One region of the Ensifer sp. ENS08 genome, then DNA from elsewhere that is predicted to be linked to it. Evidence: predicted binding sites of a transcription regulator. Region 1 holds the regulator's gene; each other region holds the start of a gene.
What was found. The regulator LexA, encoded in region 1, represses DNA repair genes until DNA is damaged. The targets are predictions, from matches to a motif close to TGTTCNNNNTGTGTTCNG.

Region 1 (7,601 bases):
AGTCGACGAGCAGGTCCTTGATGAGAAAGGAGGCGACAATCATGCGAACGCGATTGTGCATGTAGCCGTGGCGCCATAGCTGGCGCATGCCGGCATCGACGATCGGATATCCGGTGAGCCCGCTGGTCCATCGAGTAAAATCGTCCTCGTCGTTCAGCCAATGGAAGCGGTCGAATCGACGGTCGAGGTTGCGGCGGCCAAGCTCAGGATAATGAAACAGCAGATGATAGGAGAATTCGCGCCAGGCGAGTTCCTTGCGGAAGGTGGCCGCCCCTTCGCCGCTATCGGCCTGGGGCCCAGCTGCCGCATGCCAGGCCTGCGCCGGCGAAATTTCGCCAAAGGCGAGATGAGGCGAGAGCAGGGATGTGCCATCCGCGTCGGGAATGTCGCGGCAGCGTTTGTAGGCGTCGAGCTTCTCATCGACGAATTCTTCGAGACGGGTGGCCGCACCGTCTTCGCCCGGCGTCCAGACCTCGCTGAATGTCGCCGCCCAGTCCGGTTTCGTCGGCAGCAGCGACCAGTCGTCAAGGCGTTCCGATCGCGGCCATGCTCCCGGGGCTGCGATATGGCGCGGCCGGTCGATCGGCGGTGCCAGCTCGTTTTTCAGTTCGAGCGCGCGCCAGAACGGCGTGAACACGCGGTAGGGGCCGCCCGTCGTCGTCAGCAGCCGCATGGGCTCATGCAGCAATTGTCCTGCAAAGCTCTCCGCGATGATTCCCCGCTCGGCCAGCGCCTTCTTGAGCGCGGTATCCGTGGCGATGCCGTTCGGGTCGTAGCGCCGGTTCCAGTAGATGCGCTCCGCACCGCTTGCGTGCGCAATCTCGACAATCACGTCAAGCGGCGCGGCTGATCGAAGAACGAGGCGAGAAGCGTGCCGCGCGAGACTTGCGCCCAAGGCCTCGAGCGAATGGTGCAGCCACCACGCCTGCGCCGCCCCGAGCGGACCGTTGCCGCTGTCGGCGGGTTCGCGAATATAGAGGGGAATGACGGCTGCCTCGCCGGCGGCAGCCGAGAGGGCGCGATTGTCGGCCAGGCGGAGATCCTTGCGGAACCAGACGATGATGGGCGGCGCCGCGGCCTTTGTCATGAAGAACCATCGGGAGGTTGGGGATTGATCACCTGGAGAACATAGGTGCAAAATGAAAAAGAGCCATTCGCATCGCTGCAAATGGCTCTTTTAGAAAGTGGCTCCCCGGGCCGGATTCGAACCGGCGACCTGTCGATTAACAGTCGAATGCTCTACCGCTGAGCTACCAGGGATCATCCGCGCCGCTGTTGTGCTGTGCGCTTCAGAAGTGAGGCTGCTAATACGCATGCTTTTCTGATTTGCCAAGCGCTTTTTTCAAAAAAAATGACAAGTTCCGTTGCGAGGCTGTGGAGAAGTCCCCAATTGTGGGAAAACACGCCGGATAGGGAATGATGAATAAAAACAGGAAGCAGACGCATTTCGGCATTGATCCGCAAACACGACAGATCGTGCTGGGCAAATGGCGTATCGCGCTGCCCGACTCTCCGCTGCTGCGCATCCTGCTGGGTTCGCTGCTGGTGTTCTGCGGTTTTCTCGGTTTCCTGCCCGTGCTGGGCTTCTGGATGATACCGTTGGGCCTGATCGTGCTTTCCCACGACATTCCCTCGGTTCGCCGCCGCCGTCGTCGTCTGGCCGTCTGGTGGGCGCGCTGGCGCGGGAAGGCCAACTCCTCGAACGGCTCCTGAGCCGGACGCCGATTTAACGATCTTGTTGTCGAGGCAGGGCGGTCGGCAGTTTTCGGTTCCTCGCGGCCGTCCCGTACCAATTCCGAATCTCTCAACAAGGGCCGTGGCCGCGCAGGCGAATGACCGGTTCCTCGCGGTCTTCCCCTCTGTTGGGGTGCCCTCGAAAACTTTTCGGCAACCCATCAAACGCATAATGCGGTCTCGAATCAGGATGGGGACCGATGGCCAAAGCCACTACGAAACGTCGACGCCGCAGTTCGGGCCGAAGCACCAGCAAACAGGGCGGCATGGCGCCGTGGTATCTGGCCGCAGCGCTCACCCTTGGCGGCGTCATGGCCTACGACCATCGCGCCGATTTGCGGCACTGGCCGGTGGTTTCGGATGTCATGGCCCTTGCATCGCGATCGGAAACGAAGCCGAAGCCTCAGCGCGCGGTTCCTGAAGCGCAGGAGCGCGTTGCGCAGCAGGCGGATAGGCACAAACCAAATCCGAAGCCCAACCCGGCGACGAAGGTTGTCCTGGCCGCCCCGGTGCCGTCGGTGAATGTCGGCGTCACGCCGCCAACCCCTCTCGTGCGGCCCAATGAAGAGGTGAAGACGGCATCCATCCGTACCGATCAGTTCTATTTTTGCGGCATTCGCAACGACAACTGCGTGATCGATGGCGCGACCTTCGTCTTCCATGGCGAGACGATCCGCGTCGCCGATGTCGATGCACCGCGAATCCGCCAGGCAAGCTGCGACAAGGAGCGTTCGCGCGGCTTCTACGCCAAGCAGCGCCTGCGCGAATTGCTGAATGCAGGCGACTTCAGGCTGATCTCGGCGGGAGGGCGATCAGATGCCAAGGCCGGCGAGAAACTGCGCCTGGTCACCCGCGGTGACCAATCTCTTGGACGTGTACTCGTTTCCGAGGGGCTCGTGCGGCCGTGGGAAGGGCGCCCGACGCCCTGGTGCTGAGATCAGCTGGGAGACGATCGGCGGACATCGTCGATCGTTCTGTGGAAAGTATCCGTCCTGCAATTCGACGGCGCGTTTTTCAGAAAATGCCTCTTGCGGTTTTTCTGCAATCATTCTAAATCCGCGCCAACGCTTGGTTATCCGAGCTGTGAGGCCTCGTGGCGGAGTGGTGACGCAGAGGACTGCAAATCCTTGTACCCCGGTTCAATTCCGGGCGAGGCCTCCAATAATCTCACCTCGTTAAATTTGGTTTGGCGTTCTGCCTTAGGGCAGCGCGGTAAAATTCGCGACACGTCCGCGCAAGCCACGTCTCCTATGCCTCCGTCGGATCTTATCGCTTCGGTGAATTCGGTAGAGGGGGAACGATGACTCCGCTGAGATCAACCGCATCGGTAGCGTCCGTCAACATTAAGAACGGAGGCAATGGCATCAATGAAAAAGAGACTGATCCTGACGGCGTTGGCGTGTTTTGCGGCGACCGCTATGGAGGCGCGCGCGGACGACCTGGTTTTCCAGCTGAAGAACAACACCGGCGCGGTACTGACGAATTTCTATACGTCGCCGGTCGGCGTCAATGAATGGGAAGACGATGTTTTCGGTCGGCAGGTCCTGAACCCCGGCGAGAGCATGGAGATCACCATTGCCGACGGGCGGGACGTCTGCAAATACGACATGCGATTCGAATTCGAGGAAGGCTCGGCCCTCGATACGACCGAGGACACGCAGGATCTCTGCGAACTCGGCGAATACACGATCCACGAATAAGCGATCTGGATTTCAGGTCGCCTTAAATGGAAAGAGCCTCGCCACTTTCAGTGGCGAGGCTCTTTTGATTCGGCGTTCTGCCTGGAATTCAATGGTAGCGGCGGATCAGCCCGACGAGCTTGCCCTGGATTTTCACGCGATCCGGTCCGAAAATGCGCGTCTCGTAGGCGGGGTTGGCCGCTTCGAGCGCAATCGACGCGCCCTTGCGACGGAAGCGCTTCAGCGTCGCTTCCTCGTCGTCCACGAGCGCCACGATGATGTCGCCGGGATTGGCCGAGTTGCCGTTGCGGATGATCACCGTGTCGCCATCGAAGATGCCGGCCTCGATCATCGAATCGCCCTTTACTTCGAGGGCGTAATGCTCGCCGCTGCCGATCATGTCGAGCGGAACGGTAATGTCATGGGTGTTGTTCTGGATCGCCGAGATCGGCACGCCGGCAGCGATGCGGCCCATCACCGGGACGGAAACAGACGTGCTTTCGGCGACCGGCGCCGGCTTCGGCGTGGCAGGAGCGGCGGCCGGCGGCTTTCCGAGGCTGCCCTCGATCACGCTCGGCGAGAAGCCTCTGCGCGGCTGTTGCTGGCCGGCGGCGTAGGCTTCCGGAAGCTTGATGACTTCGAGCGCGCGCGCCCGGTTCGGCAACCGGCGAATGAACCCGCGTTCTTCGAGCGCCGTGATCAAACGGTGAATGCCGGACTTCGACGCCAGGTCGAGCGCATCCTTCATTTCATCGAAAGACGGCGGTACGCCCGACTCCTTCATGCGTTCGTGGATGAACAGAAGCAATTCCTGTTGCTTGCGGGTCAGCATGGCACGTCGCTCCAGAGGCGTGAAACAAATCAAGAACAGACACTATCTGTTCCATATGTGTTCCGCAAGTGCCTAAAATTCCGTGAATTCAGGCAATTGGCTGCTTCTGTGGGGGTCGATTGGTCACTTTTGCGGGAGCGGGGCGGTTTTCGGCGACGGTTGCGTCCCAAAACAGCGCCGGGCAGGCCGGTCGCGCGCGTGATTCGAACGAATCGCGGCTCTCTTCGCGGAGAGACTTAAGTCGCTTGCGAGGCCGAGCAGGCGTCTTCGAACTCCTTCACCGTCTCGGCGCTGTTGTCTTCCGGAAGCACTGCGTCGGCCGCATCGGTCGCAACGGGCGTATCGCCGTCATAAACGAAGGACTGGATGTAGAACGCGAGCGCGCCCTTCCAAACATTGCGTCCATCGATCTGATGGCACGGTACGGCCCGTTCGAAATCGGTCTGGAGTTCATCCACCGTCGCGGCACTGAGCTTGACGTCAGGCATATTGGGCGATGCGACTATCGAAGCGAGAAGCAGGGCGGCAAGCACGGTGATCGTCCACTTGATGAAGGGGTGGGACTAAGGGTTGGTAAACGATGTGAACCGCGCTTTCGTTCCGAAGTCCAGCAAGCATGGCGATCACTCTGCCATGTTCAACAGCTCTTTGCCCGCAGGCTGTGGCTGATTTGCGCCAGCCGCTCCATCTCGACCTCGTCTCGGCCGTTCTTCATGGACCGGCGCGGAGAATGCATCGGAGCTGCCAGCTTTCGCATCGGGCCTGGGGCGCGCAAAAATCCCTGCGGGGAAGGGCCTTCACCGTCTCGACAGGCCTCTAAAAAAAGATAACTTTGCGTGGAAAGTGGGGTGGTTGCATGCATAGATTGTCGTTGGTGGTGCTCGGCCTGTTGCTCACGGCTGGAGCGGCGTCTGCCGAAGAAGGGCGTTCGAATATCTGGAAACGGATCAACGCCTGGACGGTGGGATCCGATCCTTCCCTGGGAGGCTCGTGTTACGCGGCGACGAGCTATGACGCCGGCGCTATCCTTCGTATCGGCTTTTATCCGCGGGGATCGACGAACCTGGCGTTTCTTTCGATCGGCAATGCCGAATGGAAATCCATCGAGCCGCAGCGGGAATACGATGTTGCCTTGCAGCTCGACCGTGGTCGTCAGTGGCCGGCCGTTGCGTTCGGTGTTGATCTGACCGGCGCCAAGGCCCTTGTCGTCAACTTTTCCAACACCGACTTCTTTACCGAATTCGTTCGCAAGAACACCTTGGCGCTGGCCTTCGAGGGGCGCGTCGTCGCGAGCCTCAGCCTGCGTGATTCGATGAAGGCGGTAAGCGAGATGTTCAAGTGCCAGGAGGCGGTGAGCGCCTTGATCCCGAATGGCGGTCAGGGAGCGGCGAACGATCCCTTTGCGGGCGCCGGTGGCAATGCGCCGAACAACGATCCCTTTGCCGGCGGCGGCCAGACCAAGTCATCGAAAGATCCTTTCGCCATGTGATGGGCAGTCCGCTTGCCGCGGAGAGGTGAATATTCCTAAAATATTGCCTGGGATCGGCTAGGCACCCTCGACAGCGATGCGGGGACCTATCAAAATGCGGGCAAACGGGGGTTTTGCATGCGTAGATTGCTGGTCGGATTGGTAAGCTGTCTGATCGCCGCGGGATCGGCCGCGGCTGAGGAGTCCGAAATCATCAAGTGGAAGGATGTCGACGGCTGGACCGTTGCTTCCGACACCTCGATGGAGGGCTCCTGCTTCATCTCGTCGGTATTCGACGGCGGGGTCACCTTGCGCCTTGGGTTCTATCCCAAGGGCTCCGAGTCGCCGCTCTATATGAGCTTCGCCAGCGACGACTGGAGGTCGCTCGAGGTCGGCAAAGAGTACGACCTGACCTTCCGCTTCGACAAGACCGATCCATGGAGCGCCTCGGCGACCGCTGCCGGTGATGCGAGCGGAAAGTTTCTGTTCGTGAACGTCACCGACGCCGAGTTCCTGACGGGCTTCGTGCGCAAGCGGGCCTTGGCCATCGCGTTTGAAGATCGCGTCATCGCAAATCTCAGCCTGCGCGGCACCGGCCCGGCGGCCGACGAGTTGATGAAGTGCCAGAGGGCGGTCGACGAGATCATCGCCGACGAGGGCCGCAAGTCCAAGGAGAAGAAAGCCGACCCGTTCAGTGCACCGAGCGAGAAGCGATCGGCGCGGGATCCGTTCAGCCTCTGAAAACAGGTGGCCACGGGATCGGGCAGCGTTTCGCGAAGGCCGAACGGTGGCTTAGCATGGTGGTGTCCCCGGAAAGACTCGAACTGGCGATCTGCTGATGACAAATCAGCCGCTGTTCCGATACCTCGGCAACCGGGCACCTTCTGATCGTTTTGGTGGAGCCGAAGGGAGTCGAACCCTCGACCTCCGCAGTGCGATTGCGGCGCTCTCCCAACTGAGCTACGGCCCCGTAGCATTCAGTCAACACGACCGGCGCCGATCCTGTCAATACGCGCGCCAGCGCGCCCGCTCGAACGCGGTTGCACGATATGCGTTGTTCGATCCGGCCGGGCGCCGAAGGCGGTCGGTCTCTGAACCGCTTCTGCACTCCACCCATTGTCGAACTCTGCCGGCGGGTTTACGCTGCAACCTGACGATGGCGCTACGTGAACCGCGTTGAAGTGTTGGCGGTATACGCCAAGCAGGAAATGACGTCCGGGCACTGGCTGTGAGCGCCATGATGCTCGAGCCAATTACACGATTTTCGTATGTGAGATAGGCCCCTGCCGGCCCACTGTTCCCATAAGAAACCTCTCCGTGGCCCGGCGATTGGAGGAGGATTGGCAAATGGCTCAGGCGATGAAGGCAGCCGTCGTTCGGCAATTCGGCGCGCCCCTGACGATCGAGGAAGTGGCAGTGCCCACGCCGCAGCCGGGACAGATCCTGGTGAAATACGAAGCAACGGGCGTTTGCCATACCGATCTCCATGCTGCAAATGGCGACTGGCCGGTGAAGCCCAGCCCACCATTCATTCCCGGGCACGAGGGTGTCGGCTATGTCTCGGCGGTCGGCGCCGGTGTCAAAAGAGTGAAAGAGGGCGACAGGGTCGGCGTTCCCTGGCTTCACAGCGCCTGCGGCTACTGTCCGCATTGCCGCACCGGTTGGGAGACGCTGTGTGCGGCCCAGTCGAACACGGGATACTCGGTCAACGGGACGTTCGCCGAATATGGCCTGGCGGATCCTGATTTCGTTGGCAGCCTGCCCAATGGGCTGGAGTTCGGTCCTGCCGCGCCGGTTCTGTGTGCCGGGGTCACCGTTTACAAGGGGTTGAAGGAAACGGAAGTCCGTCCCGGTGAATGGGTTGCCATCTCCGGCATCGGGGGGCTTG
Region 2 (7,601 bases), on a different contig from region 1:
CAGCTTGACGCGCCGGACGCCTTCTGGCCGCGCACCGACCAGACCTTCCTGCAAGCCTTCTTCCCGGACTGGCACGGTCTGCCAGTGACGATGAACATGCTGCAATATGTCTGGTTCAACCTGCCCGAACTCTGGGACTGGGGCTCAATCGGCGTGCTGCACTACCAGTATGAAAAGCCCTGGGAGACGGATCATCCGCGCCGGGAGGCCCTGCAGCCGCTTATCGATCTCTGGCATGGCTACCTGACAGGAGAGGATATTCCGGACATCGCATCGCTCACCAACCCGGTCCGCCGATGACCCGGGTGCTTGTCTCCGGCGGCACGGGCTTCGTCGGCCGCTTCATCGTCGAGCATCTGCTGCAGGCGGGGTACGAGGTTGTGATCGGCGGTCGCACGCGGGCCCCAAACACCTTCTTCAGCGGGCCTGTTGGTTTCGTGCCCCTGTCGCTCGATCCGACGAGCGATCACAGCGCGGCCTTCGGCAATGTCCAGTGTTTCGTCCATGCCGCCTTCCAGCACATCCCTGGCCGATATCGAGGCGGCGAAGGCGATGATCCCGAGAGCTTCCGCCGCGCCAATCTCGATGGTTCGGTCCGGCTTTTCGAAACGGCACGCGAACAGGGCGTAGGTCGCTGCATCTTCCTGTCGAGCCGCGCGGTCTACGGAACGCACCCAGCAGGCGCCGTGCTGTCGGAGGGATCGACCTGCCATCCCGAGAGCCTCTATGGCGCGCTCAAGCTTGCGGCGGAGCGGCAACTAGAACTGCTGGGCACGGACGACTTCAGGACAGCAAGCCTACGCGTCACCGGCGTCTACGGAGCACCGGGCAACGGGGCGTCGCACAAATGGCAGGCCCTGTTCGACGACTATCTGCAGGGCCGCCCGGTTGCACCGCGGGCCGGCACGGAAGTGCATGGCGACGATGTCGCAGCCGCCGTGCGCCTCGTGCTCGAAGCGGAAACGCGCCGCTCACCGGTTTCGGTCTTCAACGTCTCCGATATCCTCGTCGACAACAGCATCATTCTGGAAATCGTTCGCCAAATCACCGGTTGTATGAACGACCTGCCCGAACCGGCCGCATTGACCGAATTCAACGCGATGGACTGTGGCCGTCTGCGCGCGCTCGGCTGGACGCCGGGCGGGCTCCCGCGGCTGCACGAGACGATCGAAAAGCTGCTCGGCTGAGACGCTGCGTAGAGCCGTTCTGTGTCGATCAAGGACTCCTTTAAGGAGTATTAATTTACAATTTAATACCCCAGGTTGCCGCCGAAAATCCGAGCTATGTTGGCTGCGCGGAACGGTTCCGGTCCGTGCAAAAAGCTCAACCCTCCCGTCGATCGACGGCGCTTCGAAGGAAATCAATCATGCCTATCGAGACGTTGAATCCTGAAGTCTGGAAGCTTGTCGGCACTTTGAACGGTGAATGGAAAACGAATGGCGGCAAGGATTTCGGCTGGGGCACGGTCAAGACCTCATCGCAAACCTTGACTGCAAACGCCTTGCTTTCGGTCTACAAACTGATGCGCGGCAACCAGAATCTGACGCGCGACTACTACCTCGTCGTCGGGGATGTCTATCACGGCATCCAGGGTTCGCCGTCCACTCCGTCGTCCAACTGGGTATCGGTCGGCTTTTACGCCAATCACATGAAGCTGCGCCTCGAGACGAACTCGCAGCAGGCGCGGCTCGTAACGTTCGGGCCGAACAGCACCGTCGAGCAAGCGACGATCAGTTTCTCGATCGGCGGCGAGCTCAGCGCCGAATACAGCAAGGAAGGCCCGAAGGGCGGCGCCTCGCTCAGCGCCAATGTCGGTGTCAGCTTCACGGCCTCCGAGGTTTCGTTTGCGGCACGCCCCGCAACGCAATCGATCGAGTGGCAGGCGAGATTGCCCCATGTCGGCTGGGTTTCGGCGGGAGTGCCGGCAAATCCCGGTCGCCCGTCCTATGCCGGTTACATCTGGAATGCGGCCGCGATCATCGAGGTCCCGCAAGGCGCGACGCCCAACTTCAAAGGGCGCTTCGAAGTGGACTTCGAGTTCAATTGGACGCGCGGCATTCGCAAGCGGTCGTTCACGCCCGAGATCGATCTCGTCTACCAGTCCCTTACCAGGACGGGCACCAGCGACATCGAGGTTATTCCGCCGCTGCCGACGATACTGGAGACATTGCGCTCCCTCGCCTCTTCGACCGGTCGGGACGGCAAGACCGACACCTTCCTGGCAGCGCTGGAAAACTCTCGTGTGATCGATGCGCTCGGCGACAGCAATCTTGACCAGATCGTCATCGCGCCAACCAACCTGGCCGTCCAGACCTACTTCGACCAGCACCCGCAAATCGCGCTCGAGGCCGTTTCGCCGGCAAACCAGGCCTGGCTCGATAGCTGGGTCGCCGAACGGATCATCAGCACACCGCCCGGCTCTGTTGAACTGGCAACACTCAGTGCGTCGGTAAAGAGCATGAGCGAGGGGGAATGGTACCAGTGCGCGGACGGCCTGCTGCTGGTCACCGACACCTATGAGGTGGCGTCCGGCCTGCGGGGCGCAGTGCGAAGCGGAGCCATCAGGGCCGCCTGACGCACCGTGACAAACGGGCGCCCTGCTCGGCTCAATAGAGCGGGCGGGCGGAAGCAAACAGGCCTGGCGTCGTCTCGATGCCAGGCTCTTTCAGCGCAAGACCGGACGAACCTGGAATTAGTCGCTCAGCCGAGATCGATCACCACGATCTCCGGCGGCATGCCGAAGCGAACCGGCGCAAGCGAGCAGCCGAGACCGCCGGAAACGATCAGATTGCAATCGTTCTCGGTCACATGGCCGTAGGCGTAACGCTCGCCGAAACGCGAGGGCACGACCGGCGCATAGCCGAGAAACCGCACCTGGCCGCCATGGGTATGGCCCGACAGTGTCAGTGCGACACGCGACGGAACACGCGGGAACACATCCGGCTCATGCGCCATGAGGATGACCGGATCGGTATCGCTCACCTGGGCGAGCGTACCGTCGAGATCGTCGAGACCGCTCATGCGCTTGCGTTGCCACTTCTTGCCGGGCACCAAGGCAAGCTGATCTTCGAGGCCAGCGATCCAGAAGCCCTGCCCCTCCTTCTCCAGTCTCACCGCCCGGTTGCTATAGACGTTGATGCCGACGTCCTGCAGCGCCTTGTGCCCGAAGGTCGGCCCGCCGCCGTTCTTCTGCGCGGTCCGGTCTTCCCACCAGTCATGATTGCCCATGACTGCGTGGACGCCGAGCGGCGCCTCGAGTGTGGCCAGCGCCTTCGACCATTCGCTGGAATGCACATAGCTGGTGACGAGGTTCATCCCGGCCACATAGTCGCCGAGCAGCAGCGTGATATCGCCGCCAAGGCTGTTGGCCTGCCGGCAGATCGAAGCGATACGGCTTGCCGGCATCCAGGGCTCGCACGCGTGGATGTCGGTGAGCACGACGGCGCGCAGCTTGAGGCCCGGTGTCCAATTGGGTGGCGTCAATTTGTATCGGGTGACGTTCAGCCGGGCCAGAGGTTCGACGGCAAAGGCGTAGCCGCCCAGTGCCGCCATGCTGACGATACCGCCGCCGATCAGTTTCAACAATCCGCGGCGGCTGATCATCTAGTCGTCGTCCTCTAATGTCAGGCGAAACTGGGTCGCCTCCATCTCCTTGGGGGGATTAAGGCCGATATGTTTCCAGGCATTGGCGGTCAAAATACGGCCGCGCGGCGTGCGTTGGATGAAGCCCTGCTGGATCAGATAGGGCTCGATGATGTCTTCGATCGCATCACGCGGCTCCGAAAGGCCCGCAGCGATGGTTTCGATGCCGACGGGACCGCCGCCGAAGTTCTGCGCGATCATGAAGAGGTAGCGCCGGTCGAGCTGGTCGAGGCCCATATTGTCGACGAGCAGCCGCGTCAGCGCCTCGTCCGCGAGCTCCTTGGTCACGGCTTCGGCACGCGCCACTTCGGCGAAGTCGCGCACCCGGCGCAACAGTCGGCCGGCGATGCGCGGCGTACCGCGGGCGCGGCGGGCGATCTCGCGGGCGCCGTCGTCGGTCATGCCGAGGCCCATCAGCCGGGCGCCACGCCGGACGATCGATTCCAGCTCTTCGACCGTGTAGAAATTGAGCCGCACCGGAATGCCGAAACGGTCGCGAAGCGGCGTCGTCAGAAGCCCGAGGCGGGTGGTTGCCGCCACCAGCGTGAACTTCGACAGGTCGATCTTCACCGACCGCGCCGCCGGGCCTTCGCCGATGATGAGGTCGAGCTGGAAGTCCTCCATCGCAGGATAGAGGATTTCCTCGACGGCCGGATTGAGCCGGTGAATTTCGTCGATGAAGAGCACGTCGCGCTCTTCGAGATTGGTGAGCAGGGCCGCGAGATCGCCGGCCTTGGCGATCACAGGGCCGGAAGTCGAGCGGAAATTGACGCCGAGCTCCTTGGCCATGATCTGCGCCAGCGTCGTCTTGCCGAGCCCGGGAGGGCCGACGAAGAGCACGTGGTCCAGCGCCTCGCCGCGATTTTTCGCCGCCTCGATGAAGATCTTCAGGTTGGCGCGCGCTTCCGCCTGGCCGGTGAAGTCATCCAGCGTCTGCGGGCGCATGGTCGCATCGAGGTCTTCACCGCGCTTTTCCGGCGTTATCAGGCGTGCGGCGTCAGTCATGCGTTCGTTCCATTCGGTCGGGCAGCTGAGCGCTGCAACCCGTCATCATGCCGGGCACGATGCGTTCTGCCTTCTGTGCCCAGCCAAGGCAAGCGTTCATCGCGCCAGTTCTTTCAGGCCAAGGCGAATGAGCTTGGCGCTGTCGCCGCCTTCGCCGCCGTTCTTCAAGGCCGCCGCAACGGCATTGGCCGCCTGGTCGCGCGAGTAGCCGAGATTGGTGAGCGCCGAAACCGCATCGGAAACCGGCGCGGAGGCGACGCCTTCGCCAAGCTCCTGCTTGAGGCCGATCGAGGCCGACATCTCGCCGGCGAAGGACGGCGCCTTGTTCTTCAGTTCCGTGACGATGCGCACCGCCACCTTGGGCCCGACACCGGGCGCACGGGAGACGGAGGTCTTGTCCTGCAGCGCGATCGCATTGGCCAATTCCCCCGGCGTCAGGGTGGAAAGCACGGCCAGCGCCACTTTCGAGCCGACCCCCTGCACGCTCTGCAACAGCCGGAACCATTCCCGCTCCAGCGCCGTCAGGAAGCCGAACAGCTTCAACTGGTCTTCGCGCACATAGGTCTCGATGAAGAGCACCGCCGCCTCGCCCGCCGATCCGAGCCTGGACAGCGTGCGCGCCGAACAAAAGGCAACGTAGCCGACGCCATGCACATCGAGCACGACGTGATCCTCGGCGATCTCGTCGATGGTACCCTTCAATTTGCCGATCATGTGGCGTCTCTCGCGGTGGGTTCTGGATGGTCATCGGACCATCGGAAATTATCGTGTCGGGCGCAACTACGCCATCAATGCGGCAAGCCGGCTCGTCACCGATTGCCGGTTGTGGGCATGGCAGATAGCGATCGCCAGTGCGTCCGCCGCATCGTTGCCCTTGAACTCGGCCTTCGGCATCAGAACCTTCAGCATCATGTGGATCTGCTGCTTCTCGCCATGGCCGACACCGATCACCGCCTTCTTGACCGCGTTCGGCGCATATTCGGCGACCCTGAGGCCTGCGCGTGCCGGTACCAGCATGGCGATGCCGCGCGCCTGGCCGAGTTTCAGCGTCGCTGTCGCGTCCTTGTTGACGAAGGTCTGCTCCACCGCCGCCTCGTGTGGCTGATAGCTGTGCACCACCTCGGCAAGGCCGTCATGCAGCTGGCAAAGTCTGGAGGCGAGGTCCATGTCGCCATCCGACGTCACCGTGCCCGAGGCGACGAAACGCAACGAATTGCCGAGCGTCTCGATGATGCCCCAGCCGGTACGACGGAGCCCCGGATCGATGCCGATGATGCGAATCGTGGTCTGCATGAATTTCACCCTATGATGTCAGTCCGGACGCTGCCAGCAAAAAGTGAACAAAACAAAAACATACGCACAGTTGAGGCGCGGCCTCAGGTTTTCTTCGGCACCGCCCTTGGATTGAGGAAAATTGAGCTTACATAGCCTTGCATCAATTTCTCTCAATAAAGGCCTTTGCCATGGCGACTTTCTCCGTCCTCGATCTTTCCCCGATCACTGAAGGCGGCAGCGTCGCCCAATCGCTGGAGAATTCGCGCCGTCTGGCCCAGGCGGCCGAGGAGAACGGCTACACCCGCTTCTGGCTGGCCGAACATCACGGCATGAAGGGCATCGCCAGTGCGGCGACCTCGATCGTGATCTCGCACGTGGCGGCAGCGACGAAGACGATCCGTGTCGGCTCCGGCGGCATCATGCTGCCGAACCACTCGCCGCTTGTCATCGCCGAACAGTTCGGAACGCTCGCCGCCCTCTACCCCGGCCGCATCGACCTCGGCCTCGGCCGTGCGCCCGGAACCGACATGCGCACCGCCCAGGCCCTCCGACGCAACATGGAGGCGAGCGGCAACAACTTCCCGAACGACGTCGTCGAACTGCAGGCACTGCTCGGCCCCGTCGCCGAGGACCAGAAGATCATCGCCGTGCCCGGCGCCGACACCAATGTGCCGATCTGGCTGCTCGGCTCAAGCCATTTCAGCGCCCATCTCGCCGGCATGCTCGGCCTGCCCTTCGCCTTCGCCTCGCATTTCGCGCCGGACATGCTGCTCTCGGCGCTGGAGATCTACCGCGAGCGCTTCACCCCCTCCGAGACCCTTGCCAAGCCGCAGGTGATGGTCGGCGTCATGGGGGTTGCCGCCGATACGGACGAGGAGGCGAACTACCTCTTCACCTCCATGCAGCAATCCTTCGTGGCCCTGCGCCGCAACGCGCGCGGGCAGTTTCCGCCGCCGGTCCAGTCGATGGATGGGCTTTGGAACTATGACGAGAAGATCTTCGTCGACCATTCGATGATGTATGCGGTGGTCGGAGGGCCAGAGACGATCCGGCGCAAGATCGGGGCGTTCCTCGAGCAGACAAAGGCCGACGAACTGATCATCTCCATGCCGATCTTCGACATGCAGGCGCGGCTGAATTCGCTTCGCCTCTTCGCCGACGCCCAGCGAGATCTCGCCAAGGCGGCGTAAAGCCGGCCGATCAGATCGCCCCGAAAGCGGGTGCGATCTCTTCCAGATTGGCAAAGAACCGATCCGGCCCGAGCCCTTGCAGGAAGACCGGGTCGGCATAGCCCCAGGCAACCGCACCGGCCGCCACGCCCGCCTTTCGCGCCGCATCGATATCGCGCGCCTCGTCGCCGATCGCCAGGATGCGAGCCGCATCGAGGCCGGAGTGCCGGATCGCACGCTTGAAGTGCTGTGCCTTGCCGAAAAGCGCGGCACCGCATTCGAAGAGATCAATCGTCGCTGCCGCCTCGCCGAGTACGGCGCGAATACCCTGCTCCGCGTTCGAACTCACGATCGCAATGCCGATGCCCGCCGCCTTCAATTTCCAGAGAAGCTGAGCGGCGCCCGGAAACAGCCGGACGCTTGCCGCTTCAGTCGCCATGGCACGGCGCATGAAGGTGGCGATCTGCGGCAGTTTCCAAACGGGCACGCCGAGATGCGCGATGATCTCGC
Region 3 (7,601 bases), on a different contig from region 1:
GCGCGTAAAACCCCATCGGCTGCGAGTTCAACAACGCGGCGCAGAAGACGTCGGGATAATAGGTCTTGAGCCAGGAGGAAACATAGACGAGCAGCGCAAAGGACGCCGCATGGCTTTCGGGAAAGCCGTACTCGCCGAAACCTTCGATCTGCTTGAAGCAACGCTCGGCAAAATCGCGCGGATAGTCGTTCCTGACCATGCCTTCGATCATCTTTTCGTGGAAGGTATGGATGGTGCCGGTGCGCTTGAAGGTCGCCATGGCCCGGCGCAACTGGTCAGCCTCGCCGGGCGAGAAGCCTGCGGCAGTAATCGCGATCTGCATCGCCTGCTCCTGGAACAACGGCACGCCCAGCGTTCGCTTCAGCACGGCCTCCAGTTCAGGACTTGGATATTCGATGGGAATTTTTTTATCCCGCTGCTCCCGCCGCTTCAGATAGGGATGCACCATGTTACCCTGGATCGGCCCGGGCCGGACGATCGCCACCTCGATGACGAGATCGTAGAAGATGCGCGGCTTCAGCCTTGGCAGCATGCTCATCTGCGCCCGGCTCTCGATCTGGAAGACGCCGATCGTATCGGCGCGACAGATCATGTCGTAGACGTCCTTCTGGTCATCCTTGAAGAGCTGATGCAGCGTTTTCTGCTCGTTGTAATGCCGGTCGAGAAGCTTGAAGGCACGGGCGATGCAGGTCAGCATGCCGAGCGCCAGTACATCGATCTTCAGGATCTTCAGCGTGTCGAGGTCGTCCTTGTCCCACTCGATCATGTAGCGGTCGGGCATCGCCGTATTCATGATCGGCACCACCTCGTCGAGCCGGTCGCGGGTCATCACGAAGCCGCCGACATGCTGGGAAAGATGGCGCGGGAAACTCATCAGCTCGGTGGCGTAATCGAGCACCTTCACCGTCGTCGGATCCTTCGTATCGAGCCCGGCCGCCTGCGCCTCGCGCTCCGAGAGATCGGCGACCGACCAGCCCCAGACGGAACCGGCAAGCGCCGATTGCACGTCTTCTGAGAACCCGAAGGCCTTGGCGGTCTCTCGGCCGGCCGAGCGCGCCCGGTAGCTGATGACAGCCGCCGTCAGTCCCGCATGCTCCTTGCCGTAGGTGCGGTAGATATGCTGGATCACCTCTTCCCGCTTCTCATGCTCGAAATCGACGTCGATATCCGGCGGCTCGTCCCGTTCGGTCGAAAGGAAGCGATCGAAGAGCAGGGTGGTCTTAAGTGGATTTACCTCAGTGATGCCAAGGCAATAGCAGACGGTGGAATTCGCCGCCGACCCGCGGCCCTGGCACAGGATGTCGGCGCCGCGCGCGAACTGCATGATGTTGCGCACTGTCAGGAAGTAGGGCTCGTAGCGTTTCTCTGCGATCAGGCCGAGTTCGTATTCGATCTGCCTGGAAACCTGTTCGGAAATTCCTTCGGGATACCGTTCGCGCGCGCCCTCCATCGTCAGCCGACGCAGCGTCTGCGTCGGCGTTTCGCCCGGAATGCTCTCATCCGGATATTGATATTCGAGATCCGACAGCGAGAACTTCAGACGCCCAAAGAAATGCCCGGTATTGGCGATCGCTTCCGGATAGTCGCGGAAGATGCGGACCATTTCGGCGGGCGTCTTCAGATGCCGCTCGGCATTGGCATGGAGCCGATAGCCTGCGGTCGCGATCGTCACATGCTCGCGGATGGCGGTGACGACATCGGCAAGCGGCCGCCGGCCGGCGGCGTGGAACAGCGGACTGTTGGTGGCGACGAGCTTGACTGCCGCGTGGCGGGCGATGGTCGCAAGCCCGGCAAAGGCAAGCTGGTCGAAGCCGTCATAACGCGGCACCAGCGCCAGATAGAGCCGATCGGCGAAATGCGGCTTCAGCCGCTTGAGGAAATCGGCAAGCAGGGTTGCCTCCGGTGCGCCGATCACCGGGCCGGGCAGCACGGCGAGAAGCAGATCCTCGCCCCATTCGATGAGATCGGTCTCGTAGAGCGTGCAGGTGCCCTTCCTGGCACGCAGGTTTCCGGCACTCAGCATCCGGCAGAGGTTGCCCCAGCCGCGGCGGTTTAAGGGATAGGCGAGCACGTCGGGCAAGTCCTCGGCAAAGGAGAGCCGCGCGCCGGGCTGGAAGGCCGACTTCTCCACCTTGGCCTGCGCATGGGCGCGCACCACGCCGGCCACCGTGTTGCGATCAGCAATGCCGAGGCCTGATATCTTGAGACGGCTCGCCGCAACGACCATCTCACCCGGATGGGAAGCGCCTTCGAGGAAGGAGAAATTCGACCAGGCACCGATCTCGAAATAGGGGGTAGCGTCGCTCATGCGAAGACTCCATGCATGAACCAGCGCGGCGGGGCGCTCGCGCCATAATGACCCTCGCGAAACAGCCAGAACCGCCGGCCGCTATCGTCCTCCACCCGGAAATAATCACGCTCCAGCGCCGGCTCGCCATCGAGCCACCATTCGCCGGCGATCCGCTCCGGCCCCTCAGCGCGCGCGATACGGTGCAATGTGCGCCGCCAGCGAAAGCTTCTCGGCGGCCCCTCCGGCACTTCGGCCACCGCCTCCACCGGCTCGGGACTTGGAAAGAGCCGCTGCGGCCGGGCGGCGGCAGCAAGCAGGGGCGCCGGGATGTTGTTACCCGGTTCCTCAGCCTTGCCGATCAGCGCCAGGTCCGTGAGCGGCCGGAAGCTTGCCGCCCGCTCCGGCACATGGCTTTCCGAGAGCGCCGGCACCATGAGGCTTTCTGCGCCGAAGCGCGCCATGACCCGGTCGGCAAAGGCGGCAAGCGGACGCTCGCGATCCGGCGTGCCGGAGAAATCCTCCTGCATCACCTCGTATTTTTCGCTCTTCGGCACGGAAAGCCTGAGGATTTCGAAGCCGAAGCCGGCATCGAGATCTTCGTGCACCGCCTGCAGGCGTTCGCGGAAGAGACCCGCGACGCGACGCGGCTCGTTGAGCGGCGAGGACGTGCCGGCGGCGATGCGAAAGACCGCACCGTCGACGCGGAAAAGCAGCAGTTCGAACAGGCGCCCGCCCTCGCCGCGCTTCTCCAGTTCCGGTTTCAGCCGCAACGCCAGTTCTTCCGTCAGGCCCAAAATATCGTCTTCACCCTGGACCGGCTCGCCGAGCCGCCGCTCTGCCGAAAGGGCAGCGACGGGCAACCGTGGCGACAGCGGCTCGTCCTCGCGCCCGAGCGCCTGGTCGAGACGCAGAAGCAGGGTTGCGCCGAACCGGCGGGCGAGCGGTGCGCGCGGCGCCTCGATCAGGTCGCCGATCTGCTTGAGCCCGACCCGGCCGAGTGTTTCGATCGTTTCCTGCGGCAGCCGCAGCGCCGCCATCGGCAAGGGTGCCAGCGCTCGCACCGCCTCGTCCTCGGCAAGGATAGCGTCGGAGCCGAAACGCGCCACCGCCCAGGAGAGCCCGGCGGACGAAGAGATCGCCGCCCGGGCCTCGACCCCCAGATGAAAGAGGCGAGCGAGCAGATCGTCGAGCAGCGCTTTTTCCCCGCCGAGAAGATGGGCGCAGCCGGTGATGTCGAGAAAGAGGCCGCTGTCGCCATCGAGCGCGACGAGCGGCGTGTAGCGGCAACACCAGTCCGCCAGCCCTGCAAGCAGCGCCCGGTCGGCGGCGGGATCGGCCGGCAGCACGTCGATCTCGGGACACATGGCCCGCGCTTCGGCGACACCCTGGCCGATATGAAACCCACGCTTTTCAGCGAAACCATCGAGCGCAACGAGACGCATCGCGCTCTTCACCTTGTCGGCGAAGACGACGGGCGGATGCTCAGGACGCCCGCGGGAAAGCCACGAGTTCCCCCAGCGCTTGCGCGCGACCCGATCGGCCGGAAGATGCGGAAAGGCGAGCGACAGAATGCGCTGGTTCTGGATCTGCCGCAGCAGCGGCTGGTAGGGGCTCGACGGGGTAAAGGCGGCGGTCATGGGGGTTCCACTCCAGGAAGAAGCCGAGCGGCGCAGGAGCCCTGCTCTTCTCGGCAATGACGTGAAAGACGGGATGGCCGATGCTGCCGCGAAGCATCGATCCATCCGGTAGCGGTCGCTCACGCGCCGGTGCCGGCTCGACGAGGAAGCGGAAGAAGGCGCTGCTCGCCTCCTCGTGTCCGGATTGGCGCAGAAGCAGAAGGGGGACGTGGCCAGCGCGCGAGCGCACATGCAGGCGTCGGCTCTCGCTGAGCGCGAGGGCAGCCGGGTTGCCGCGAATTTCAAGGATGACGGCACAGAAGCTCGGCACGGAAAGCGCGGCCTCGGCGATCCAGAGCGCATCCTTTATCGTGCGTGGCAGGCTGAAGACGAGGCCGCGGACATCGAGACCAAAGGCCTTCAGACCCAGCCCATAGGGCATGCCCGCCTCGGTGCAAGCCATCGACTGGCTGATCCAGAGAACGGGGGCGGCCGGCTCGCCCTTTTCAAGCCGCGCCCGTTGACAGAGCACGCTGAGTGCTGCGGCAAAACCGGCGGCCGCACCGGCATCGCGCGTCTCGGCATTGCGGATTTCCGTCATGCCTTCGAGCGGCAGGCCGCCTTCGAGAAGATCGTCCAGATCGGGAACGCCGAGCGCCAGCGCCTTGCGGCCAGGCTCGTCTTCTTCCCGTTGACGGAAGCCGCCGGGATCGGCCGCCTTGGCGGCGCGCACGACGCCCGGAAGCCGACGGTTTTCGATCCTGGCTATGGTTTCTCGGAGCGAAAGTACCGTCTCCCGCTGCACGGCTGTGTCGGCCATGACGGTCAACTCCCATCAGAATGTTCATGTTATGTTCTATTAGATTCCAGAGCTTCCTAAATGAGTCAACAGCCAATTCTAAGAATTTATTCCTGTCTCTGTGGTCAAGGAATTCAACACTCGAAAAACAAAGGCAAAATCGCTATATGGAGGGCAACAAGGAGTGCCTATGGCCCGCATTGACCAGACCGATGATTGGCGGGAACGCCACGCACCGACGCTTACCACTTTCGAGCAGCTTGCGCTGGAGGCCTATGGCCACCTGCCGCAGGAATTCCGCCAGCTGACGACCGACCTTATCATCGAAGTTGCCGACTTCCCGAGCGACGACGTTTTCGAGGACATGGCGCTGGAAACGCCTTTCGACCTGCTCGGCCTCTTCGAAGGCCGCGGCATCAGCGAACGCTTCACCATGGAAACCGGCCAGTTTCCGAACCGCATCACCCTCTACCGCCGCCCGATCATCGACTATTGGGCGGAGAACGAGGAGACGCTGGGTGACATCATCACCCACGTGCTGATCCACGAGATCGGCCACCATTTCGGCCTCTCCGACGACGACATGGAACGGATCGAGGCCAGCGTCGAGCACGTCGGCGGCTGACACTTCATTTGCTATCATCGCGCGGTGAGGACCGCCCCTCATCCGCGCGGTGAGGAAGCCTCTCATCCGCCTGCCAGCACCTTCTCCCCGCAGGCGGGGCGAAGGAAACTCGCGATACCGTTTGCATCCCAATCGGAGCACGACCGATTCCAGAAAGCAGGCCTCACACGCCGATTGTGAGCATCAACCGCGTCCCCTCGCCCCGCCTGCAGGGAGAGGGTTAGTCCTCGGGCTAAACCCGAGGAGAGGGGCAAACCTGCGCGACGGCAAACAGCCTCGACTACTGCTCCGACAGCTTGATATCCGGGGTGTATTCCTTGCCTTCGACCTCCTTGACCACCGCCTGGCCGCACTGCATGTGCTGCGTGTCGGCATTGAAAGCATAGGTGGGCGAGCCATGCAGGCTCCAGCCCTGGTTTAGCGCCGCCGTCACCTTGTGGCAGAAGGAAGCGTCGTCAGGGCCGGTCAGGAAGCGGAAGAGTTTCAAGATCTTGTCTTTCGTTTTTCGATGAGGTCCGCCTTGGCGGCAAGCGTGACGGCCTGGTCGAGGTGCAGCCGCTCGACCATCCGCCCGCTGAGGTTGATGACGCCCTTGCCGACGTTTTCGGGCAGCGCAAAGGCGGCGATGATCGCGCGCGCCTCGTCGACGGCGATCTGATCGACGCCGAAGCGCTCGTTCGCCGGGCCAATCTGCGCTGGATGGATCAGCATTTTGCCGTCATAGCCCATGTCGCGGCCCTGCCGGCATTCCTCGTCGAAACCGGCACCATCGCGGAAATCGTTGAACACGGCGTCGATGACATCGAGCCCGCCGCCGCGCGCGGCAAGCAGGATCTGCATCAGCCAGGGGATGAGATAGGGCCGGCCCGGACGATCCGGAACGCCGGTCTCCTTGCGCAGGTCGTTGAGGCCGACGACGAAACAATCGAGCCTGCCACTGAAGGTACGGCCGGCCTCGGCGATTGCCGGCGCGTTGATCACCCCGCGTGGCGTCTCGATCATTGCCCAGAGGCGCAGCGTCTCCGGCGCATCGTTCTCGTCGAGCCAGTCGGCCGCCGCCTGGATATCCGCCGGGCTTTCGACCTTCGGCAACAGGATGGCGTCGGGATTGGCCGCAAGCGCCGCAGCAAGATCGCCCTGACCATAGTCGGAGCCGATCGCATTGATGCGAATGACAATCTCGCAATCCGGCCGGCTCGCCGTCAGATACTGCACCAGCGCCGCACGCGCTTCCACCTTGCGCTCGGGCGCTACCGCATCCTCGAGATCGAAGATCGCGGCATCCGTCGCGAGTTCCGCGACCTTGGCAAGCGCGCGGGCATTGTCGGCCGGCACGCAAAGCACCGAGCGGCGCAGGCGTACAGGGTGATGTTCGCTCGATTTGTTCATGCTTCAGTTGTGCCCGCCTTTGCCGCGTTCCGCAAGACGAGGCGAACCGCCGCACCCCTTTCGAGAGCCCACCTCTTGCAAGTCCGAAGGCGCGCCCCCACATCGCCATCAGAAAGGTGACGATTATGCAAAGCATTCGCTCTGTTCTCTTTACGGCCGCAGCCCTGACCATCACGTTCGCGGCCTTTGTGCTTACCGCCTCGCTGGCGCTGGCACTGGCCGGCATCGCCGCCGTCGTCGTGGTCGGCAGCGCCATTGCCACCCGGCTGAATTTCAGGCCTGCCCGCGCCACCGCGCGCCCGGCTGCCGCAGGTGCGGCCCAGGGCCAGCGCGAGATGCGCATCTGGAACGACGGCCGCGGCACGATCATCGACCTCTGATCCCTGGGTGTCGAAATCGATCCCCGGGCGTCGGAATCGATCCCCGGCGATCATTGCAATCGGGCCGATCCGTGATCGGCTCGAACCCTGTTGGCGGACTTCAAAAACCGTCATGCAGCCGGCTGCGATTTTTTTTCGACCCCATGTCGGATCGGAGATTCCATGTCCGTCCTTGAGGCAGGCCAGCACGGTCCTGGCTCTTCGAACAGGATGGAGAACGATATGGATACCCAGACGCAGCAGCCGGCACCGGTCCTCAACGGCCTTCTGCCCTATCTTCAGGTCGATGGCGCCGCCAAGGCGTCCGAATTCTACCAGAGCGCCTTCGGGGCCAAGGAAGTGGGCCGGCACCCGCTCGACGAGCAGGGCCGCACGATGCACATCCACCTCTATGTCAACGGCAGCTCGCTGATGCTCGCCGATGCCTATCCGGAATACGGCCATCCGCTGGAAAAGCCGCAGGCCTTCACCCTGACGCTCACCGTCGACGACATCGATGCCT
Region 4 (7,601 bases), on a different contig from region 1:
GAACAGGTATTGCGCCCGAAATCCTCGACAAAATCTTCGAGCCGTTCTTCACGACCAAGGAAGTGGGTAAGGGAACTGGTCTCGGCCTGTCGATGGTCTATGGCATCGTCAAGCAGTCGGGCGGCTACATCTATCCGGAATCGGAAGTGGGCAAGGGCACGACCTTCCGCATCCTCTTGCCGCGCCATATCGAGGTGCCGGTTGCGCCCGAGGAGCCCGCGCAGGCAGGCACCGGAACCGTTGCTGCGCCGGTGGTGCAGACGATAGCGGCTCCCGTGGTCAAGAACGAGGAGCCGACCGATCTCACCGGCGATTCGGCAGTCGTGCTGCTCGTCGAGGACGAGGAGGCTGTTCGCCGCGGCGGCAAGCGCATGCTGGAAACGCGCGGCTACACCGTCTACGAAGCGGGCTCCGGCGTCGAGGCGCTCGACATCATGGACGAGCTCAACGGCGCCGTCGATATCGTCGTATCCGACGTGGTGATGCCGGAAATGGACGGACCGACGCTCCTGACCGAACTGCGCAAGAAATACCCGGACCTGAAGTTCATCTTCGTCTCGGGCTATGCCGAAGACGCCTTTGCCCGCAACCTGCCGGCGGATGCCAAGTTCGGCTTCCTGCCCAAACCGTTCTCGCTGAAGCAGCTGGCGGTATCCGTGCGCGAAATGCTCGATTCCTAGGGCCATTGAACGCCAGGGAATATCGACCGGGGTCCGGCGCTGGGTACGTTAGGCTTCCGCCCCTAGTCGTTCTGCTGCCTTGACCAAGGATCATTGGCCGAGGCGCGCGTTGCCGACCAGCCGGGAGGAAGATCGGCGATCTCGTCAAGGTCGGTGTGGCGCTTGACGACCTCCGCCGTCGCGACCACCAGCACTTTCGCCATGTGTTGCGACGAGAACCGGGTGCCCCGCGAGCACCGAACGGCAGGTAACGCAGGCAACATCAGGTGCTTGATCAAACTTCCAACGCATCGTCAGCCTTCGCCAATGTAAAAAGCCCGGCGCTTGCGGGCCGGGCTTCTCTATTTCTCGCCGTTTCTTACCGGATTACTTCACGTTCAACGCGACGGCGATCTCGCCGGCAAGCCGGGCATTGTTCTCGACCAGCGCGATGTTGGTCTCGAGGCTGCGGCCCTCGGTCATTTCGAAGAGGTTGCTGAGCAGATAGGGCGTGACCGCCTTGCCGGTGATCTCGTCGTTCTCGGCATTGTCGAGCGCGCGGGCGATATAGATTTCCATCTCTTCGCGCGGGATCTCGGCAGCTTCCGGAACCGGATTGGCAACCAGCATGCCGCCTTCGACGCCGAGCAGCTCGCGCATGGTCTGGAAGTTGGCGATCGCGGCCGGGCTGTTCAGCATCAGCGGGCTCTTGAGGCCGCTGTCGCGTGACCAGAAGGCCGGGAAGATTTCGCTGTCATAGGTGACGACCGGAACGCCGCGGGTCTCGAGCACTTCGAGCGTCTTCGGAATGTCGAGGATCGCCTTCGCGCCGGCGCAGACGACGATGACACCGGTGCGGGCGAGTTCATCGAGGTCGGCGGAGATGTCAAAGGAGAGCTCCGCTCCACGGTGCACGCCGCCGATGCCGCCGGTCGCAAAGACGCGGATGCCGGCGCGGGCAGCAGCGATCATCGTCGCGGCGACGGTGGTCGCGCCGGTGCGGCGCTCGGCGATCGCGAAGGCGAGATCGGCGCGCGAGACCTTCATCGCGCCCTGGGTCTTGGCCAGTTCTTCGAGCTTGGCATCGTCAAGGCCGATATGCAGTACGCCATGAATGACGGCGATGGTCGCCGGCACGGCACCCTGTTCGCGGATGATCGCTTCAACGCTGCGGGCCATGTTCAGGTTGCCCGGGTAGGGCATGCCATGGGTGATGATGGTCGATTCCAGTGCCACGATCGGCGCGCCACGCGCCTTGGCGGCTGCGACCTCGTCGGAATATTCCATCGGCAGGAAGGGGGAAGCGGGTTTGGTCATGGTCTTTCCTTGGGAGTTCTGCTGGCAAATGTCATGACAGCATTTGGGGCGTGGGCACAAGGGCCAGCGCCTGTTCGAGATTGGCCGCGGACATCTCTTCGGATGCGGCCAAGGGAGAACGCAACGTCAAACCGGCGGCTGCGATGCCGTGCCGCAGGCAATCGGCGATGTTGCGGCCGGCAAGGCGGGCGGAAAGGAAGCCGGAGGCGAGCGCGTCGCCGGCGCCGGTGACGTCGGCAAGGGCGGGCAGGGCCGGCGGCACGACGACACAGGCGCTGTCGCCCTCGAAGGCAACGACCGTACGGCCGCCCCGGGTCACGACGCCTCCGTTGATGCCGAGACCGCGCAACAGGGCCGGCCATTCTTCCGCCTCGGCCGCCTCCTTGCCGGTCAGCGCCCGCGCCTCGGATTCGTTCATGAACAGGAACGAGAGATGCGAGAGGCACGGCCGGTAGCGGATGACCTTGGCCGGCGAAACAGCGATGCCGGCGACGAGGCGGCCGTTGCCGGCAGCCGACTGGGCAAGTGCGGCGATCGTTTCTTCCGGCAGGTTGGCGTCGGTCAGCACCAGCTTGCTCGCGGCGATGACCTCGCGGAGCGCCCGCCGCTGCAACTGCCGTGGCGAGAACAGCCGGTAGAGTTCCATGTCGGCGAGCGCAATCACCAGATTGCCGTCGTTTTCGAGGATCGCCGTATAGCTCGGCGTCTGGCGGTCAAGAAAGGTGAGGGGACTGTCGATGACGCCAGCGGCGGCCGCGGCTACGGTCACCATCTCGCCGGCCGCATCACCGCCGCGGGTGCTGATCATGCGCACGCTGTGGCCAAGCCGCGCCAGGTTGCGCGCGGCATTGAAACCACCGCCGCCCGCTTCTTCGAACCAGCTTCCCGGATTGCTCGATCCGGGCGCTGTCGTTCCCGATATACGGCCGCGCCTGTCGATATGCGCGCCACCGAAAACGGCGATGTCAGCTTGCGTCATGAATGTTCCTCTGCTTGGCCGATCGGCCGAATATCTGTTGGCATCCTGCAATGCCGCGTCGCAAAGCGCCACGCGCCCGACCTGCTCAAAGTCTCATGCGCAGGCGAATCGGCCGAGCCTTGCCGGGCAGGTTCGAAGGGCTGGCGCCAACATTCGAAAACTCTGGTTTCGTTCCGTGAACAAGAATCGAACGTATCGTTGAAAGCTATTGTTTTTCAATGTGTTGTCGCGCTCTTGCAAATACGGAACAAAACATGTACAAAAACTCCTGCGGCGGCTTCATTGCCTCGGTAGCTTCAATAACCTAAAGGTGGACCAAATGGCACAAAACTCTTTGCGGCTCGTAGAGGACAAATCGGTGGATAAAAGCAAGGCACTTGAAGCGGCACTTTCCCAGATCGAACGTTCGTTCGGTAAGGGATCGATCATGAAGCTCGGTGGGAAGGACAGCATCATTGAGATCGAGACGGTTTCGACCGGCTCTCTCAGCCTCGACATCGCGCTCGGCATTGGCGGCCTGCCGAAGGGCCGCATTGTTGAAATTTACGGCCCGGAAAGCTCGGGTAAGACGACGCTGGCGCTGCAGACCGTCGCCGAAGCACAGAAGAAGGGCGGCATCTGCGCCTTCGTCGACGCCGAACACGCGCTCGATCCGGTCTATGCCCGCAAGCTCGGCGTCGACCTCGAAAACCTCCTGATCTCGCAGCCCGACACCGGAGAGCAGGCGCTTGAGATCACCGATACGCTGGTGCGTTCCGGCGCGATCGACGTGCTGGTCGTCGACTCGGTCGCCGCGCTCGTGCCGCGCGCCGAAATCGAAGGCGAAATGGGCGACAGCCTGCCGGGCATGCAGGCCCGCCTGATGAGCCAGGCGCTGCGCAAGCTGACGGCGTCGATCTCCAAGTCGAACTGCATGGTCATCTTCATCAACCAGATCCGCATGAAGATCGGCGTGATGTTCGGTTCGCCGGAAACCACCACCGGCGGCAACGCGCTGAAGTTCTACGCCTCGGTTCGCCTCGACATCCGCCGCATCGGCTCGGTCAAGGAGCGCGAAGAGGTCGTCGGCAACCAGACCCGCGTCAAGGTCGTCAAGAACAAGATGGCGCCTCCCTTCAAGCAGGTCGAATTCGACATCATGTATGGCGAGGGCGTATCGAAGACCGGCGAACTGGTCGACCTCGGCGTCAAGGCCGGCATCGTCGAAAAGTCTGGCGCCTGGTTCTCCTACAACAGCCAGCGTCTCGGCCAGGGCCGCGAGAACGCCAAGACGTTCCTGCGCGACAATCCGGATCTCGCGCGCGAAATCGAGACGGCGCTGCGCCAGAACGCCGGCCTGATCGCTGATCGGTTCCTCGAGAATGGCGGTCCGGAAGCGGACGACGGTGACGAGCCGCCGGAAGCATAAGCCGCTCGGCCCACTGAGGTTACCAGAAAACCGGTCGTCCCGTGGGCGGCCGGTTTTTTGCTGGCGTCTGGACAGTCGGATATGTGAGCGATAAAAGCCTTTGGTTCCGGCGACCCAGCGCGTTGGAGGGTGCGGTCACCACGGGTGGCCGCAGGGTTTAGGGACAATGGCTTAGTGGCGCGGCGTGGGCCGGACGCGGGCCGGAATCGGTGCTTAAGAATAGGACGCAAGATGAGCGGCGTGAATGAAATCCGGTCGACCTTTCTCGACTATTTCCGCAGGAACGGTCACGAGGTCGTGTCGTCGAGCCCGTTGGTGCCGCGCAACGACCCGACATTGATGTTCACCAATGCCGGCATGGTGCAGTTCAAGAACGTCTTCACCGGCCTGGAGCAGCGTCCCTATTCGACGGCCGTTACGGCGCAGAAGTGCGTTCGCGCCGGCGGCAAGCACAACGACCTCGACAATGTCGGCTACACCGCGCGTCACCACACCTTCTTCGAAATGCTCGGCAACTTCTCCTTCGGCGATTACTTCAAGGAGAACGCGATCGAGCTCGCCTGGAACCTGATCACCAAGGAGTATGGCCTCGACGCCAAGCGCCTGCTGGTCACGGTTTACCACACCGACGACGAGGCCTTCGATCTCTGGAAGAAGATCGCCGGTTTCTCCGACGATCGCATCATCCGCATCCCGACCAGTGACAACTTCTGGGCCATGGGCGATACCGGTCCCTGCGGTCCGTGCTCGGAAATCTTCTACGACCACGGCGACCATATCTGGGGCGGCCCCCCGGGCTCGGCCGACGAAGACGGCGACCGCTTCATCGAGATCTGGAACCTCGTCTTCATGCAGTACGAGCAGATCACCAAGGAAGAGCGGGTCAACCTGCCGCGTCCGTCGATCGATACCGGCATGGGCCTCGAGCGTCTCGCAGCCGTTCTCCAGGGCGAACACGACAACTACGACATCGACCTCTTCCGCGCGCTCATCGCGGCTTCGGAAGAAGCGACCGGTGTCAAGGCTGAGGGCGACCGTCGCGCCAGCCATCGCGTCATTGCCGACCACCTGCGTTCGTCTGCCTTCCTGATCGCCGACGGCGTGCTGCCGTCGAACGAAGGCCGCGGCTACGTGCTTCGCCGCATCATGCGTCGTGCGATGCGTCACGCGCAGCTGCTCGGCGCCCAGGATCCGTTGATGTGGAAGCTGCTGCCGGCACTCGTCGGCCAGATGGGCCGCGCCTATCCGGAACTGGTGCGCGCCGAAGCGCTGATCTCCGAGACGCTGAAGCTTGAGGAAACCCGTTTCCGCAAGACGCTGGAGCGCGGTCTCAATCTGCTGTCCGACGCATCTGCCGATCTGTCTGAAGGCGACCAGTTCAACGGTGAAACCGCCTTCAAGCTCTACGACACCTACGGCTTCCCGCTCGACCTGACCCAGGACGCGCTGCGCGCCAAGGGCATCACCGTCGATACCGACGCCTTCTCGGTTGCCATGGAGCGCCAGAAGGCCGAAGCCCGCGCCAACTGGGCCGGTTCCGGTGAAGCTGCGACCGAGACCATCTGGTTCGAGCTCAAGGAAAAGCACGGCGCGACCGATTTCCTCGGCTATGACACAGAGACCGCCGAGGGCGTGATCCAGGCGATCGTGCGCGATGGCGCTGTCGTAGCAACCGCCGCCAAGGGCGACACCGTCCAGGTGGTGCTCAACCAGACGCCGTTCTACGGCGAGTCGGGCGGCCAGATGGGCGATACCGGCACGATCACGACGGAAAGCGGCAAGCTCACCGTCACCGACACGCAGAAGCGCGGCGAGGGGCTCTTCGTCCACTTCGCGACCGTGGCCGAAGGCACGGTCAAGACCGGCGAAGCCGCCCAGCTCGACGTCGATCACGCCCGCCGCTCGCGCCTGCGCGCCAACCATTCGGCAACGCACCTACTGCACGAGGCGCTTCGCGAAGTGCTTGGCACCCACGTGGCCCAGAAGGGCTCGCTGGTAGCGCCGGAACGCCTGCGCTTTGATGTTTCTCATCCGAAGCCGATGACGGCCGAGGAGCTGAAGGTCGTTGAAGAGATGGCCAACGAGATCATCGTCCAGAACACGCCGGTGACCACGCGCCTGATGAGCGTCGATGATGCGATTGCCGAAGGTGCGATGGCGCTCTTCGGCGAGAAGTACGGCGACGAGGTTCGCGTCGTCTCGATGGGCCGCGGCATTCACGGCTCCAAGGCCAACCGCGCTTATTCCGTCGAACTCTGCGGCGGCACGCACGTGTCTGCCACCGGTGACATCGGCCTGGTGCGCGTCGTCTCGGAAAGCGCCGTCGGCGCCGGCGTTCGTCGCCTCGAGGCGCTGACCGGTGAAGCGGCACGCGCTTATCTGAACGAGCAGGACGAGCGCGTGAAGACGCTCGCCAACACCCTGAAGGTTCAGCCGGGCGACGTGCTCGGCCGCGTCGAGGCGCTGCTCGACGAGCGCCGCAAGCTGGAACGCGAGCTGACTGAGGCCAAGAAGAAGCTGGCACTCGGTGGTGGCGGCGAAGCGGGTTCGGCCGATGCCGCCCGCGAAATCGCCGGCGTTCGCTTCCTCGGCAAGGTCGTTTCGGGCGTCGAGCCCAAGGATCTGAAGAGCCTGGCCGATGACGGCAAGAAGAGCCTCGGCTCCGGCGTCGTTGCCTTCGTCGGCGTTTCCGGCGATGGCAAGGCAAGCGCGGTCGTTGCCGTGACCGACGACTTGACCTCGAAGCTCAGCGCCGTTGACCTGGTTCGCGTCGCATCCGCCGCTCTCGGCGGCAAGGGCGGCGGCGGCCGTCCCGACATGGCCCAGGCCGGCGGTCCGGATGGCGACAAGGCGGCCGAAGCGATCGAAGCGGTGGCCGTCGCACTCGCCGGCTGATTGGTACCCGCAGCAGAATAGGAAAAGGGGCGTCCGTTGCGGCGCCCTTTTTGTTTGCATCGGGCAGGGCTTGTGTAGCTTCACGCTCGCGGTCCCGCGAGCCCCCTCCGGCCGTGCGTGTCATACCCCGCCGGATCACCAGCCCACACGAACAGAGCCTCGGCGCCTCTGACGGTCAAACCGAAACGTGATTGCTGGCCAAGGCACCGTTCTGGGGTCCTATATCGCGGAAGGCTCGTACAAATCTCTGTCGAAGCACGCCCGCAACTCCGCAGGATTTGTCAAATTGATCTATGGTCTACCCATCCGTGAGCAAAGCGCGAAAGGTTGGACATGGAAGAGC

Region 2: ruvC (crossover junction endodeoxyribonuclease RuvC) is a predicted target of LexA. The motif match lies at 5,984-6,001, and genes of this name have one in related genera.
Region 3: IB272_RS12840 (metallopeptidase family protein) is a predicted target of LexA. The motif match lies at 4,748-4,765, and genes of this name have one in related genera.
Region 4: recA (recombinase RecA) is a predicted target of LexA. The motif match lies at 3,199-3,216, and genes of this name have one in related genera.

Annotation. Positions count from the first base shown of each region.
Region 1 is NZ_JACVBF010000003.1:52,412-60,012, reverse strand. Features, by position in the region: gene IB272_RS10250 (deoxyribodipyrimidine photo-lyase) at 1-1,087, opposite strand, end outside; tRNA gene IB272_RS10245 (tRNA-Asn) at 1,186-1,260, opposite strand; gene IB272_RS10240 (hypothetical protein) at 1,420-1,713, shown strand; gene IB272_RS10235 (thermonuclease family protein) at 1,935-2,669, shown strand; tRNA gene IB272_RS10230 (tRNA-Cys) at 2,822-2,895, shown strand; gene IB272_RS10225 (hypothetical protein) at 3,102-3,434, shown strand; gene lexA (transcriptional repressor LexA) at 3,523-4,245, opposite strand; gene IB272_RS10215 (hypothetical protein) at 4,482-4,778, opposite strand; gene IB272_RS10210 (hypothetical protein) at 5,102-5,734, shown strand; gene IB272_RS10205 (hypothetical protein) at 5,861-6,454, shown strand; tRNA gene IB272_RS10200 (tRNA-Ala) at 6,608-6,683, opposite strand; gene adhP (alcohol dehydrogenase AdhP) at 7,061-7,601, shown strand, end outside.
Region 2 is NZ_JACVBF010000013.1:61,990-69,590, reverse strand. Features, by position in the region: gene IB272_RS23885 (glycosyltransferase) at 1-300, shown strand, start outside; gene IB272_RS23880 (NAD(P)-dependent oxidoreductase) at 297-1,187, shown strand; gene IB272_RS23875 (hypothetical protein) at 1,367-2,575, shown strand; gene IB272_RS23870 (metallophosphoesterase) at 2,701-3,603, opposite strand; gene ruvB (Holliday junction branch migration DNA helicase RuvB) at 3,604-4,647, opposite strand; gene ruvA (Holliday junction branch migration protein RuvA) at 4,744-5,361, opposite strand; gene ruvC (crossover junction endodeoxyribonuclease RuvC) at 5,428-5,940, opposite strand; gene IB272_RS23850 (LLM class flavin-dependent oxidoreductase) at 6,111-7,112, shown strand; gene IB272_RS23845 (HAD hydrolase-like protein) at 7,123-7,601, opposite strand, start outside.
Region 3 is NZ_JACVBF010000004.1:165,002-172,602, forward strand. Features, by position in the region: gene IB272_RS12825 (error-prone DNA polymerase) at 1-2,308, opposite strand, end outside; gene IB272_RS12830 (DNA polymerase Y family protein) at 2,305-3,888, opposite strand; gene IB272_RS12835 (hypothetical protein) at 3,773-4,726, opposite strand; gene IB272_RS12840 (metallopeptidase family protein) at 4,896-5,330, shown strand; gene IB272_RS12845 (DUF1737 domain-containing protein) at 5,611-5,817, opposite strand; gene IB272_RS12850 (CoA ester lyase) at 5,814-6,719, opposite strand; gene IB272_RS12855 (hypothetical protein) at 6,845-7,099, shown strand; gene IB272_RS12860 (glyoxalase/bleomycin resistance/extradiol dioxygenase family protein) at 7,322-7,601, shown strand, end outside.
Region 4 is NZ_JACVBF010000002.1:809,710-817,310, forward strand. Features, by position in the region: gene IB272_RS09565 (PAS domain-containing sensor histidine kinase) at 1-680, shown strand, start outside; gene IB272_RS09570 (hypothetical protein) at 743-883, opposite strand; gene IB272_RS09575 (pseudouridine-5'-phosphate glycosidase) at 1,047-1,976, opposite strand; gene IB272_RS09580 (carbohydrate kinase family protein) at 2,008-2,955, opposite strand; gene recA (recombinase RecA) at 3,275-4,363, shown strand; gene alaS (alanine--tRNA ligase) at 4,595-7,258, shown strand; gene IB272_RS09595 (GyrI-like domain-containing protein) at 7,592-7,601, shown strand, end outside.